2 regions of the Lysinibacillus sp. NPDC093197 genome follow, and region 1 is predicted to be linked to the other one. Evidence: riboswitches for the same ligand, from Rfam matches in the RefSeq annotation. Region 1 holds a riboswitch; the other holds the start of a gene.

Region 1 (7,400 bases):
TGTTGGCTCATCGAAAAGCATTACATCTGGGTTCATAGATAATGCACGAGCAATGGCTACACGTTGCTTTTGACCACCAGAAAGTTGACGTGGTTTTGCATTAACATATTGATCCATCCCGACGATTTTAAGATATTTTAAAGCTGTTTTTTCAGCTTCTTCTTTTGATCGCTTTAACACTTTTACCTGTCCAACTGTACAATTTTTTAGCACATTGTGATTGTTAAACAAATTAAACTGTTGGAAAACCATTCCTAAATGTGTACGATAAGCTTGAACGTTATGTTTTGCGTGTAAAATATTTTCCCCTTTATAAATAATTTCCCCACCATTTGGTGTTTCAAGTAAATTAATGCAACGAAGGAGTGTTGACTTGCCGGATCCTGATGAACCAATTAGACATACAACCTCTCCTTTTTCTACTTTAAAATTCACATCTTTTAATACTTGGTTACGACCAAATGATTTACTTAAATGTTCTATTTGAATGATTGCCATTTGTTCGTTCCCCCTAGTCAATTTCTTTCAGTTCTTTTTGATAAGCATCCGGACCGTCAAGACGTTTTTCTACATATAGTAAAATTCTTGAAGCCGTAAATGTCATAATGAAGTAAAGCACACATGCGACAAAGAACGATTCGAAATAACGGAAGTTATTACCCGAAATCGATTTTGTTTGAAAGAATAATTCCGTTACACCAATTACACTTAAAACGGCAGTATCTTTAATATTCATAATGAGTTGGTTACCTGTTGCAGGTAAGATGTTACGAGCAACTTGCGGTAATACAACATGCATCATAATTTGCACATGCCCCATGCCAATCGCAGAAGCAGCTTCGTATTGACCTTTATCGATAGAGACAATCCCACCACGTACGATTTCAGCCATATACGCACCCGTATTCAGTGAAACGACTAAAATACCAGCAGTAATAAAGTGCATATCGATGCCAAAAGCAATATCTAGCCCGTAAAATACTACCATTGCCTGTACAATCATTGGTGTACCACGGAAAAATTCAACATAGCATGTCAGTATAAAATTAATACATTTTAATAAAAAATGTTTTATACTTTTTTTACGAACTGGAATGGTATGCATAATCCCAATAAAAAATCCGATGAATGCACCAATAATTGTACTGATTGTTGAAATGAGTAACGTATAATACGCTCCTCGTAAAAACATTTGCCAGTTGTTTTCTATAATAGAAATGATCCATTCTAAACTCATGATGTTCCTCCTAACAACGTGTTGTTGCTTTATATCAATTATGCCTTTTGTGAAATCATCTCTTCATTTGAATTCATTTGCTTTATTCAAAATATGTGACACACTTCTTAGACATGACTTTATTCAGAATGACTGCCTCTCTGAACAAACTAAATATGATAAAGGCTGTCCCAGTCGCTCTTAGCAAAATGTCACGACTTTCAATCAGTAAAAATCAACTTCTCTATATGTTGTAAGTGAATTTTCACTTAGAGAAAACAGCATACTTGAAATTTCCGGTATGCTGTTTTTTCGTTAAGGACAACCCTATCTCTTTTTGTATTACTGAGCTGCAGGTTGTTGAAGAATAGCTTCTTCCATAATTTTTTGGCGATCATCTTCTGAAATACCTTTTAAGATTTCATTAATTTTATCTAGACTAGCATCACCTTTACGTAAACCAACTGCAATTGAAGTATTTGAAATATCTGTATCAAATCCTTCTTCAAAAGATACAAATGTGAATTTGTCATTAGCTGCTGCTGCCGAAATACCTTCTGGACGTTCAGCTACATAGCCATCAATTTTGCCAGCTTCTAGAGCTACACGCATTGCAGAGAAGTTTTCCATCGCTGTTTGCTTTTCTACACCTTTAATTTGATCGATAACATTATAGTTAGATGTATTTAGCTGAGATGTAACTTTTGCACCTGAAAAATCTTGAATTGATTTTGCATTTTCATATTTGCTACCTTTTTTAATTACCATTACGAAATCAGAAGTGTAGTAGTTTTCAGTGAAATCAATTGTTTGTTTACGTTCTTCTGTTGGAGACATCCCTGCTACAATCGCATCGATTTTTTTTGACTGAAGCGCAGGTACTAAACCGTCCCATTCCATTTTTACTACTACTAATTTTTTACCTAAGCCATCAGCGATTTTTTTCGCCATTTGTACATCGTAACCGCCTGCATACTCTGCATTATCAGCAATTTTCACTGCTCCGTTTGCATCATCTTGCTGAGTCCAGTTAAATGGAGGATAACCTGCTTCCATCCCAATGCGGAACTCTCCACCAGTTTCTTCCTTTGAACCATCACCTGTTGTCTTTTCATCCTTGTCACCAGAACCACAAGCCGCTAACACGATTGCTGTCATTGCTGTTAACATAAATAACAACCATTTTCTTTTCATCTAAAACTCCCCTTTTCTGTAAAAAAAATAAAGCAACTGTACAAAAAAAGACCTAAGTTTTGAACTTAGGTCTTACCTTTTATTGACAGTTGCCCAAATCCTCACTATAATTTCCATGTTTCCGAGATAGCACAACCTAGTAAACTGGAATTGAATTTACTAGGACAGTCCTGCACTTATTCACTGCAGACCCAGCATAAAAGTACGAGCTCCTTTTATACTTCGGCGATATTTCCTTCTCCATTACGTCTTCGCTTGCTTATACTCAGCAATGGACTAATAAATACCGCGCCTCTACCTCACAAAAAACAAAAGTGAGGTTTGTTTATTTAAATGATATATAGATATTACTATAAAGCTAGCATAGTCGTCAAGATAGTTTTATCATTTTTCTGACTAATTACAAAATTAGCCTATAATCCTTTTAAAATCCATAAATAAAGTAGAATAACATTAACTATGTTTGTCATCATTTCACAAATTTTTATTATAAAAAACAAGATTTATAAACCATAAGAATCGATTTCCCAGTCAAATAAAGGCCATTAAGACCATCAAGCAAATTTCATTATAGCGTAAATCAATCTAAATGAAAAACCCTGCTAAACAGTTAAGTTTGCAGGGTTTGAATACTTAATTTATCGAATTAAGAATTTAATAATAAATCTTCTGGATTTTCAAGTAACTCTTTAACTGTTTTAAGGAAGCCTACAGAATCTTTACCATCGATAATACGGTGGTCGTAAGATAATGCTAAGTACATCATAGGACGAATTTCTACTTCGCCATTTACTTCTACAGGGCGTTTTTTAATTGAGTGCATTCCTAAAATAGCAGCTTGTGTACCGTTCATAATAGGTGTTGACATTAATGAACCGAATACACCACCATTTGTAATTGTGAATGAACCACCTTGAAGATCAGCTAAACCTAATTTTTTATCGCGTGCTTTTTTAGCTAAGTCTGCAATTGAATCTTCAATTTCAGCAAAGTTTTTGCGGTCAGCATCGCGTACAACTGGTACTACTAAACCTTCTTCAGTTGATACAGCTACACCAATATCAAAGAAGTTATTTAAGTGAATTTCATCGCCAACGATTTGAGCATTCACATAAGGGTATTTTTTAAGCGCCGCAACAACAGCTTTTGTGAAGAATGACATGAAACCAAGCTTAGAGCCAGTAGACTCAAAGAATTGATCTTTTTTACGAGAACGTAGTGCCATAACATTTGTCATATCTACTTCATTGAATGTTGTAAGCATAGCAGTCGATTGCTTAACTTCTAATAAACGTTTAGCAATTGTTTGACGACGACGGCTCATTTTTTCAACTGTAACACGTGACTCATCAACAGCTACTACTGCTTTTGGTGCTGCTGGTGTCGCTTGAGGTGCTGCTACAGGTGCTGTACCGTGAGCTGCAACGTCTTGTACACGTACGCGACCTTGTGGATCAACTGGAGATACAGCTGCAAGATCAATACCTTTTTCACGAGCAAGTTTACGTGCTGCAGGAGATGCAATTACACGCTCGCCAGAAGTTTCTTCCACAACTGGTGCTGCTGGTGTTGGTGCAGCTACTGCTTGAGGAGCCGCTGGTGTTGGAGCTTCCGCAACTGGTGCGGCTGCTGGTGCAGGTGCTGCCCCTTCGCCCGCTTCTACAACTGCGATTACTTGACCTACAAGAACAGTATCGCCTTCTTCAGCTAAAATTTGTGTTAACACCCCAGCTTCTTCAGAAATGATTTCAGCATTTACTTTATCTGTTTCAAGTTCAACGATGAATTCACCTTTTTCCACGCGGTCTCCCACTTTTTTAACCCACTGTGCAATACTACCTTCTGTAATCGATTCTGCTAATTCAGGGACTTTAATTTCAGCCACTTTCATTTCCTCCTTTGATTAACGTGCATGCGTATCATGCACATAAAAGGGCTACCGCCTTAGGCATGTAGCCCAGCTTCCAGTAATAATAATATATTTAGTTTACTTTTACCGTTTCAGCAACTGCTTCTTCAATTAGAGCTGATTGAGCTGCTTTATGAGAATCTGCATCACCTTCTGAAGTTGAGCTCATTGCAGGACGACCTACATAACGAAGCTTTTTGCCTTCAGATAGTTCATATAATGTTTCCAATGCGTAATTCCAAGTACCTTGGTTTTTAGGTTCTTCTTGTACCCATACGATTTCTTTAGCGTTAGGATACTTAGCAATAATATCAGCAACTTGCGCTGTTGGGAATGGGTAAAGTTGCTCTACACGAACAATGTGTAAGTGATCGAAGCCTTCTCCATCTTTCACGCGGTCTGCTAAGTCAATCATTACTTTACCCGTACCTAATACAATTCGTTCAACAGATTTAGTTTTTGAACCTAAACCTGGTTGCTCGATTACTTCTTGGAATGAGCCATTTGCTAATTGTTCAGCATTTGCTGCAGCTAATGGATGACGAAGTAACGATTTTGGTGATACAACCACTAATGGACGCACACCTTCTGTTTCCAACAATGCTGCTTGACGACGTAATAAGTGGTAGTAGTTCCCTGCATTCGAGCAGTTTGCAACAAACCAGTTATTTTCAGCAGACATTTGTAAATAGCGCTCCATACGGCTTGAAGAGTGTTCAGGACCTTGCCCTTCATAACCGTGAGGTAAAAGAATGACGAAGCCAGATTTTTGACCCCACTTAGAACGTGCCCCTGAAATGAAGTTATCAAACATCACTTGAGCCATGTTCGCGAAGTCACCAAATTGCGCTTCCCATACTGAAAGTACGTTACCTTTTTCTAAATTGTAACCGTATTCAAAGCCAACAACCCCAGCTTCTGTCAATGGTGAGTTGTGTACTGTAAATGAAGCGCTTGCACCAGAAATGTGGTGAAGTGGTGTAAATACGTTACCGTTATTTTTGTCATGTAACACTAAATGACGTTGTGAGAATGTACCACGTTGAGCATCTTGACCAGTAAATCGTACTGGAGTGCCATCTTGAATTATTGTTGCGTATGCTAATGTTTCAGCATGACCCCAATCAATTTTTGCAGATGCAAATGCATCACGACGTTTTTCTAAAATTTTGCCTAATTTCTTTTGTGGCTCGAAGTTTTGTTCAAACACAAGTAGTTCTTCGTTAATCGTTTCTAAACGCTCAGCACCTACTGCTGTATCGATTTGTGGGAAATTAATTTTTAATTCTTCTGGCATTTCTAAATGTTTATGTTCATCTTTTTCTGCCATTTCTTTAACGTGATCGTAAGCAACCTGCATCTCAGCATAAATAGCTGAATCAAGTGCCGCAACTTCATCAGCAGTAACTAATCCTTCTGCTACTAACTGCGCTCCGTATAATGCACGAATTGTCTCATGTTTCGAAACAAGTTTGTATGTTTCTGGATTTGTTACAGTTGGGTCATCTGTTTCATTATGACCATGTCGACGGTAACCAATTAAGTCAACAACAATATCTTTACCGAATTTTTGACGGTAGCTTGCTGCAAAACGACCTACTTGAGAAACAGCTTCTGGGCTGTCTGCGTTCACATGAACAACTGGTACTTCATAACCTTTTGCTGGGTCAGAAGAATAGACAGATGAACGTGAGTCTTGAAGCTCTGTAGTGAAACCAATCATGTTATTTGCAATGATATGAATTGTCCCACCTGTTGAGAAACCTTCTGTTTTCGAATAGTTTAACACTTCTGTAACAATACCTTGACCAGGGAATGCAGCATCACCATGTACAAGAATACCTAAGCCTTTTGCTGGATTATGCACAGCTTGCCCTGGTTTTGATGTATCATCTTGTGTTGCACGAGTAGAACCTAATACAACTGGGTTTCCAACTTCTAAGTGAGAAGGGTTATAAGCTAGTTTTACGTTCATGCCTGATTCACGAGTATATGAAGCACCCATGTGGTATTTCACGTCGCCAGTCCAACCTTTTGTAATTTCAAGTCGACCATGCTCTGGCATAAATAAATCGTTTGAAACATGTGCAAAATCTGAGAACATCATGTCATATGGTTTATTTAAAATATGTGTTAGTACATTTAGACGGCCACGGTGCGCCATTCCTATACGAACATTTTCAACATTGTTTGCTTCTACTGTTTTTAAAATTTCATCAAAAAGGACAATTTGAGTATCTAAACCTTCTCCAGAGAAACGTTTTTGACCAACAAATGTTTTGTGAATAAATTTTTCAAAGTTTTCAACACGTGTTAAACGATTTAATAACGCTTTTTTTTCATCTGAAGTTAGTGCTTGTTTTAAAGAACCAGATTCAATTTGTGCTTGAATCCATTCACGTTCTTCAGTTGCTACCACATGCTCATATTCAAAAGCTACTTTATCTGTATAGACAGATTTCAAATAGTCAATAGCATCCTTACCATTTTTCACGCCCGCTGGCACATCTTTGAAGAAGATAGCAGCAGGTATTTCTGCTAAATCCGCAGGACTTAAGTTGAACGCACTTTCTTCAATTTGTGCTGTTTGAAGTGCACGATTTTTCAAAGGATAAATATCTGCAGCTAAATGCCCTTTAGAACGAATTGCATCAGCTAATTTAACAGCTGCCAATACCTTTTTATAATCGCCAGCAGGAGCTGCTGAACCACTTACTACAGCTACTTCACCTTCTACTTCTACTGGTGCACCAAATTGTTGGAATAATGATACTAACTCCGGTTCTACTTCTTCAGGAGACTGTAAGAATAAGTCGTATTGCTCCATCACATATCCTAAGTTAGGACCAGAGAAAGCTGACCATGGAGAACTTACAGTTGTAACGTTGTTCGACATGAAAAATGACCTCCAAATTTTGCCTATCGGCAGTTCCATTAATTAAATTACAATTAATTATATAATATTATCCCGTTCTTTTAAAGGATGTTTGACACAAGTTATCCATATTTTAAAGAACGTTTTTTCCATCTCAATCTTACTACTCTTCACAAAAAATACAACACTTTTTAGCAAATTAAGCA
Region 2 (7,400 bases), on a different contig from region 1:
GCCATATTCTTTACTTAACATCTTGAATAATTCTCTTAGCTCTCTTATACCAACTGGATCAAGACCATTAATCGGTTCATCTAAAATTAGCAACTCTGGTTTAGTCATTATCGCACGTGCAATACCTAAACGTTGTTTCATTCCTAACGAAAAATCCCTTACTCTTTTGCCATCCACATTCGTTAGCTTTACTAAATCGAGAACATGGCCGATTTCGTTTTTATCGTAATAACCCATATATTCGCAATGTAATTCAAGGTTTTCTTGTGCTGTTAACTTTTCATAGAAAATGGGATATTCAATGATTGTGCCCATTCTTTTTAGCACTTCGTACGACCGATCCGTCAATTTTTCACCGAAGATTTCAATTTCCCCACTTGTCGGTTTGACCAGATTAGTTAACATTTTCATAATCGTTGTTTTCCCCGCTCCATTTGGACCCAAAAAACCATATATCTCTCCTCTCTTAACATGCATATCGACTGTAGAAACCACTTCGTTTCCATCATAAACTTTTGTAAGCTGATTTGTTTTTACAATATACGCCATTTAAACCTCTCCCTCATTTGTGGCTTTCTTTATTATAAGAAGTAAAACTCTCTATTTTATTACTTGATTCTTACAAATTCCTTAAGAGAAGAAGAAAAGCCTCTAGAGCATTTTTAGCTCTACAGGCAGGGCTAGATTAGTACATCATTCTTTTTAATGAAATCGTAAAAACCGTCTTTTCATAAGGGATGCTTTTCAGTTGGATTGTACCATTCATTATTTCTACAAGTCGCTTTGTTATCGTTAGACCTAGCCCACTACCTTGAAATGATTTATTTCTTGAGTCTTCAAGCGTATACATCCTTTCAAATACGCTGTCTATATGATATTCATCAATACCTTTCCCACAATCCCAGACATCAATATAAACATCGGTAGCGTCATTTCTTACTGTTAGCCCAATTACACGACCTTCAGCCCCGTAAGCAATTGCATTGGCGATTAAATTGTTTAACACTCTTTCTAACGCATCCTCGTTGCCTAGAGCATAAATCGGTGATTCAGGTATGTTAATGTCTATATGAAGGCCTACCGACATCACCATATCGTAAAATGACAAAATATTTTTGCGGCATATTTCACTTACGTTTACTTTTGTTATTGGGTATTCTGTATCGCCCGCTTCAATTTTTGCCAAATCAAAAAATGTATGAATAAGCTTCAATACTTCCTCCGTTTTTAAATGGATTCCTGAAAGTAAGCGATTTTGTTCTGCATCTTTTAGCGAATGTTGTAGTTGCAACATTTCTGTATAGCCTAGCACAACTGTTAACGGCGTTTTTAAATCATGCGAAATATTGGCAAGCATCTTTTTCATTGAACTTTCCGTTTTTCGATGTTTGGCTAATATTTTGTGCGTATCATTCAGTAATGCATTTATAGTAGTAAGCAGTTGCTGTAGTTCTTGATTCGATGTAGCAACTAAAATTTTCTCGTTTGATTGTTCGTTTATAATAGCTTGTAGTTTGGTGTGCATATATTTGAGCGTAACGTTTTGCTCACGTTTTCTTTTCAACTGAAAAAGAATGATTGCTATGAGAAAAAGAATAATGGTAGATAGAAATAGTATCATACGCCTAGCCCTCTAATTTATAGCCAATTCCCCAAAGTGTTTTAATATACTTTGGGTTGGAAGGGTCATCTTCAATTTTTTCTCGCAATCTCCTTATATGCACATTAATAATATTTTCATCACCATAATATTCATCATTCCAAATGAGTTGATAGATTTGCTGTTTAGTAAATACGCGATTACGATTTGTGATAAATAGCTTTAAAATCGCAAATTCCTTTGAAGTTAGTTTCACCTGTTGTTGGTCTTTTTTAACTGAGAAATTAACGACATCAATTACCAAGTTACCGATAGTCAATGTCCCCTTCGTTTCCTCCATCGAGCTTGAATATTGTGTAGCCCTTCGTATTGCAGCTTTCACACGCGCTGAAAATTCCAACATTGAAAATGGCTTTGCAATATAATCATCCGCTCCTAATCCAAGACCTAATGCTTTATCTACATCACTGTCTTTTGCTGACATCATAATAATAGGTAGCGCTTCTTTTTCTCGAATTATTTTTAACACTTCTAATCCATCTAGTTTAGGCATCATAATATCCAAAATAACTAAATCAAACGTTTTACTTAAACAAATTTGCACTGCTTCTTCACCATTTGTAACGGATGTAACGGCAAAGCCCTCCATTGTTAAAAACTTGTCGACCATTTCTCGGATGGCCTCATCGTCTTCAACAAGTAATATATGTTTTTGCATGTTAGGCACCTCTTCTCAATAAAGCATTATCTTTAATTCCCATCTGCTTGAACAGTTTTACATTTTTATCCTGTCTCTATATAGCTTACCATATGTTTTTTTAAAAGTGACAGGCACTCAAACAATTCTCAAACAATTTACCAAGCTAAAATCACACTCCAGCGCCGCACACAACGGAAATCAACGGCAAATAAATAAAAGCTGCCCTATAAACTAATAGGACAGCTTTTATTTCTATTTTTCTACTTTTAAATCACACTTTTGCAGTGGAATCATTTTAGTTTTATGTTTTATTTTATAGCCTAACCACAAGACGATAAACAGCGGTATACCGATATATGAAACAAGAACGCCGTACCAGTCAATTGAATCGCCTGTGAAAGCTGTGTAGTTTTGACCAATTACAACAATCATACACACTGTAAATGCAAAGAGTGGCCCGAATGGATATAGCTTTGCTTTATATGGTAGTAATTTTGGGTCTATGCCTTGTGCTTCAAAAGCTCTACGGAAACGGTAATGACTAAAGGCAATACCAAGCCATGCAATAAAGCCTGACATCCCAGATGCGTTTAAAAGCCACATATAGACAACGCCATCACCAAAGAATGATGCTAAAAATGCTAAGCAACCTACTGCTAATGTCAGCAGTAATGCGTAAATTGGAATTCCGCGACGGCTTAGCTTAGCGAAAATCTTAGGTGCATGTCCATCTACTGCTAATTGCCATAACATACGTGATGATGCATATAATCCTGAATTACCTGCAGACAACATCGCCGTTAAAATAATGGCATTCATTAATGAAGCAGCAAAGGCAATTCCTAAGCGATCAAACACTAATGTGAATGGTGAAACAGCAATATCTTCAGATAATAAACGAGCATCTGTAAATGGAATTAACATCCCAATAGCTGCAATGGCTAAAATGTAAAATAAAATAATACGCCAGAAGACGGACTTAACAGCCTTCGGAATATTTTTACCAGGATCATCAGTTTCCCCAGCAGTTATCCCTAATAGCTCTGTCCCTTGGAACGAGAAACCTGCTGCTAGAAATATACCGAATGTAGCAAGGAAGCCACCGTGGAATGGTCCATCACTTATAAAGAAATTCGTAAAGCCTACAGGAGCTTGTCCACCTAAAATACCGAAAATCATCAATAGGCTGACGATAATGAAAACAATAACAGTCACAACTTTTATCATTGCGAACCAATATTCACTTTCACCATAGCTTTTTACAGATAGTAAATTAAATGTTAGTACAATCGCAATAAAGATGACTGTCCATAGTGCCGAAGAGCTGTCTGGGAACCAGTACTTCATTATAAGAGAAACTGCTGCAATTTCAGCGGCAATTGTAATCGCCCAGTTATACCAGTAGTTCCAGCCAAGCGCAAAGCCAAGCGCTGGATCTACAAATTTTGTTGCATACGTACTAAATGAACCTGATGAAGGCATATAAGCTGCCATTTCACCTAAGCTTGTCATTAAGAAGTACACCATAATGCCGATTAATGCATAAGCAAGAAGTGCACCACCTGGTCCAGCCTGCGCTATAGCACCACCACTTGCTAGAAATAGCCCAGTTCCAATCGTACCGCCTAACGAAATCATTGTTATATGGCGGCTTTTTAATTCTTTTTTCAACTCTGGTGCTTTATGACCGAGCTGATTAGTTTTTATCTCACTCACGTTAAAGCTTCCTTCCTTTTCTAAGAGGCAAAAAAATGCCATCACATGAACGTTGTGATGGCTAAGTAAATCCTCTGTTTCTTAAAAATGATAGCACAACACGTTGTCCAACGTGACAGTTCTGTTCCTTTCGGAGACAGCCCCAGCATGAGGTTTTCAAGTCCCCTCACACTTCGGCAATATTTCCTTTCAGCTAACATCTTCAATGCTTGTCATCTCCATTAGCTTACTTATAAATACCGCGACCTCTACCTCAATACAAACATGAGGCATATAATTATTAAATTTATGATGTTTCTTAGTTTAACATACGACCTAAGACATTTCAATAATACGATTAATGTTCTGTATTTTATGAATATTCTACTATTTTTATTATTGTGTTAAAGTGTTATAGTGGTTCGAATTATAATTGTTCTATCAGGGAGGTACTTATTTTGACAACTAACGAGGAATCTACTTATCCTAGCAGAAAGATTAACTGGAAGGGCACAACGCTTCTATTAGTCATCGGTGTAATTTTTCTTGCTTCGACATTACGTATGCCATTAACGGTTGTAGGACCAATTATTTCCTTCATTCGTGAGGATCTCGGTATATCTAACGTACTTGCAGGCTTTCTAACAACCATTCCATTGCTTGCATTCGCGCTAGTGTCACCTATTGCCCCAGTAATAGCAAGAAAACTGGGTCTGGAATTAACACTATTTATATCAACGATTTTATTAGCACTAGGAATTGTGCTGCGTTCACTTGGAACAACAGGATTACTCGTATTTGGTACAATGATAATAGGTGTAGCTATTTCATTTGGTAACGTCCTTATTCCAGGGCTACTTAAAATGAAATTCCCTTATCATGTTGGATTACTGATGGCATTTTTCACAATGTCCATGAACTTAACCGCTGGAATTGGCGCTGGTATTAGTTATCCCATAGCCAATGCTTCTCTTGGCTGGCAAGGTGCACTTGCAATCGCTCTAGCTCTTGTCGTAGTGACGATTTTGATTTGGATTCCACAATTAAAATTTAATAAGCCTGAACCAACTGTAGCCACTACGAAAGCACGTATACCATTGTGGAAATCACCAGTTACTTGGGCAGTCACGGGCGCGATGGGCTTTCAATCATTATTATTTTATACAACTGCAGCTTGGATTCCAGAAATCTATATTGCACAAGGAATAGCCGCAGATCGTGCAGGTTGGATGTTTTCCATCATGCAAATTTCACAAGTACCTATGGCTTTAGCTGTACCAATTATCGCTAGTAAAATGACATCACAGCGACCCCTCGTTTTAATGTTTACTGCCTTTTATTTCATCGGCTTTACTGGCCTTGTCATGGAATGGACTAGTCTTGCTGTACTGTGGATGATATTGCTAGGTTTAGCAGGTGGTGCTTCATTTTCTCTTGCAATGATGTTCTTTACACTTCGTACACATACGGCATTTGAGGCAGCTGATTTATCTGGCTTTGCACAATCATTAGGCTATTTATTAGCCGCAGTAGGTCCTATTTTATTTGGTTACTTACATGATTTATTTGGCGGCTGGGATACAGCTGGATGGCTATTTGTTGTCGTTGCGGCATTACTATTCTTCTGTTCGTTTAGAGCTTCTAGAAATGAATATATAAATTAAAAAAGGCAGCTCATCATACTATGAGCTGCCTCTTTACATTTAGTAATGCGGTTTCTGATAAAAATAATTTGGTGTATTATAAACATTGACATAAGGCTTATGAAAAATATGTGTCGTTGCAGGAGATAACGGTGGAATCAACCAAGTCCAGTTGCCTGTTAAGTCACGGCCTGCCTTCTGCTCAGCCTCTTCAAATAGCTTAAATTGCTGTGCAGCAGTATGATGATCGACTATACTTACACCATCTTCTTTAAAGGAATGCAGAACAGCAATATTTAATTCAACTAATGCACGATCACGCCAAAGCGATGCCTGCTTTGTTGTATCGAGACCAAAAATTTCAGCGATCTTCGGTAACATATCATAACGATCATGATCAGCTAAATTGCGTGCCCCAATTTCTGTTCCCATATACCAACCATTAAATGGAGCTGCCTGAAAATCAATACCTGCCATTTGAAAGCGCATGCTTGAAATAATCGGCACTGCATACCATTTCAACGCTAGTTTCTCCACCTGCGGATGCTCAGGATGGCGAATTGCAACTTCCAATACATCTTCACGTGGAATTGTAAATAATTGAGGTTTACGGTTATCCACCTGTATAACGAGTGGTAGTACATCAAATGCTGTTCCTTCACCCTGCCAACCTAGTGATTCGCATACTTTTGTAAATGGCACAGAATGTGGATCACCAACGATACCAGCTTCCGTCTCATAGCCTGCGTAACGTATAAGCTGATGATTCCAAATCTTTACTCTTTCAGATGCAAATACCGTTATCGTTGGGCGAATTTTACCGCCATTTGTCGCATACCGAATATGATGTAGCAACTTCTCAAATATGCCTTGCTCATGTAAAACATCGCGTGCATCCTCAACATGCAGTGAGTGCCAAAATAATCTTCCGATACATTTATTACTATTACGCCAGGCTACTCGTGCACCAAAAGTAAGCTCCTCTGTTGAAGGAATATATACTCCCTCTTTTTCAACTTGCTGTAATCTATTTGTTAGCCATTGTGCAGACTCATTTTGTTCCATTTGATAAAGTGTTAAAAAACGTTGTATCTCTTGTAGTTTCATGTCGTTTTCCTCCATCTAACCTCATATTAGATGAATAGAAATAAATTCACCACGAAAAAATCCATCAGAAAACATACATCTTTTATATATGAAATACTTTGTTCAAATTTATACCGACAGTCGAAAATTCTTCATCAAAATTTTATAAGAACTAAGTAAATAACTCGAAAAAATACAAAGAAAAAGCATGTAGCAACGCTATGCTACATGCTTTACTAGATGACCCCTACGGGATTCGAACCCGTGTTACCGCCGTGAAAGGGCGGTGTCTTAACCGCTTGACCAAGGGGCCATGGCTCCGAAGGCAGGACTCGAACCTGCGACAACCTGATTAACAGTCAGGTGCTACTACCAACTGAGCTACTTCGGAATAATTTCTATATGGGCCTAAATGGACTCGAACCATCGACCTCACGCTTATCAGGCGTGCGCTCTAACCAGCTGAGCTATAGGCCCTCTTTGGAGCGGGTGATGAGAATCGAACTCACGACATCAGCTTGGAAGGCTGAGGTTTTACCATTAAACTACACCCGCAAAAAAAGATGGGTCAGGACGGAATCGAACCGCCGACACTTAGAGCTTCAATCTAATGCTCTACCAACTGAGCTACTGACCCGAATAAAGAAAATGGAGGAGGTAGAGGGATTCGAACCCC

The links. Region 1 has a riboswitch for lysine ahead of ACIP9G_RS01400 (transporter substrate-binding domain-containing protein). Riboswitches for the same ligand answer to the same signal wherever they lie in the genome.
Positions count from the first base shown of each region.
Region 2: linked by a shared signal. The riboswitch ahead of ACIP9G_RS12240 (amino acid permease) and the one ahead of ACIP9G_RS01400 (transporter substrate-binding domain-containing protein) in region 1 are both predicted to bind lysine.

Region 1 is NZ_JBIVOH010000001.1:277,722-285,121, forward strand. It holds gene ACIP9G_RS01390 (amino acid ABC transporter ATP-binding protein) at 1-498, opposite strand, end outside; gene ACIP9G_RS01395 (amino acid ABC transporter permease) at 512-1,237, opposite strand; gene ACIP9G_RS01400 (transporter substrate-binding domain-containing protein) at 1,559-2,410, opposite strand; lysine riboswitch at 2,530-2,715, opposite strand; gene odhB (2-oxoglutarate dehydrogenase complex dihydrolipoyllysine-residue succinyltransferase) at 3,057-4,295, opposite strand; gene ACIP9G_RS01410 (2-oxoglutarate dehydrogenase E1 component) at 4,393-7,215, opposite strand.
Region 2 is NZ_JBIVOH010000003.1:486,571-493,970, forward strand. It holds gene ACIP9G_RS12225 (ABC transporter ATP-binding protein) at 1-549, opposite strand, end outside; gene ACIP9G_RS12230 (sensor histidine kinase) at 686-1,621, opposite strand; gene ACIP9G_RS12235 (response regulator transcription factor) at 1,626-2,318, opposite strand; gene ACIP9G_RS12240 (amino acid permease) at 2,553-4,016, opposite strand; lysine riboswitch at 4,100-4,275, opposite strand; gene ACIP9G_RS12245 (CynX/NimT family MFS transporter) at 4,454-5,659, shown strand; gene ACIP9G_RS12250 (nitric oxide synthase oxygenase) at 5,699-6,745, opposite strand; tRNA gene ACIP9G_RS12255 (tRNA-Glu) at 6,966-7,037, opposite strand; tRNA gene ACIP9G_RS12260 (tRNA-Asn) at 7,039-7,115, opposite strand; tRNA gene ACIP9G_RS12265 (tRNA-Ile) at 7,128-7,201, opposite strand; tRNA gene ACIP9G_RS12270 (tRNA-Gly) at 7,206-7,279, opposite strand; tRNA gene ACIP9G_RS12275 (tRNA-Phe) at 7,289-7,361, opposite strand; tRNA gene ACIP9G_RS12280 (tRNA-Ser) at 7,374-7,400, opposite strand, start outside.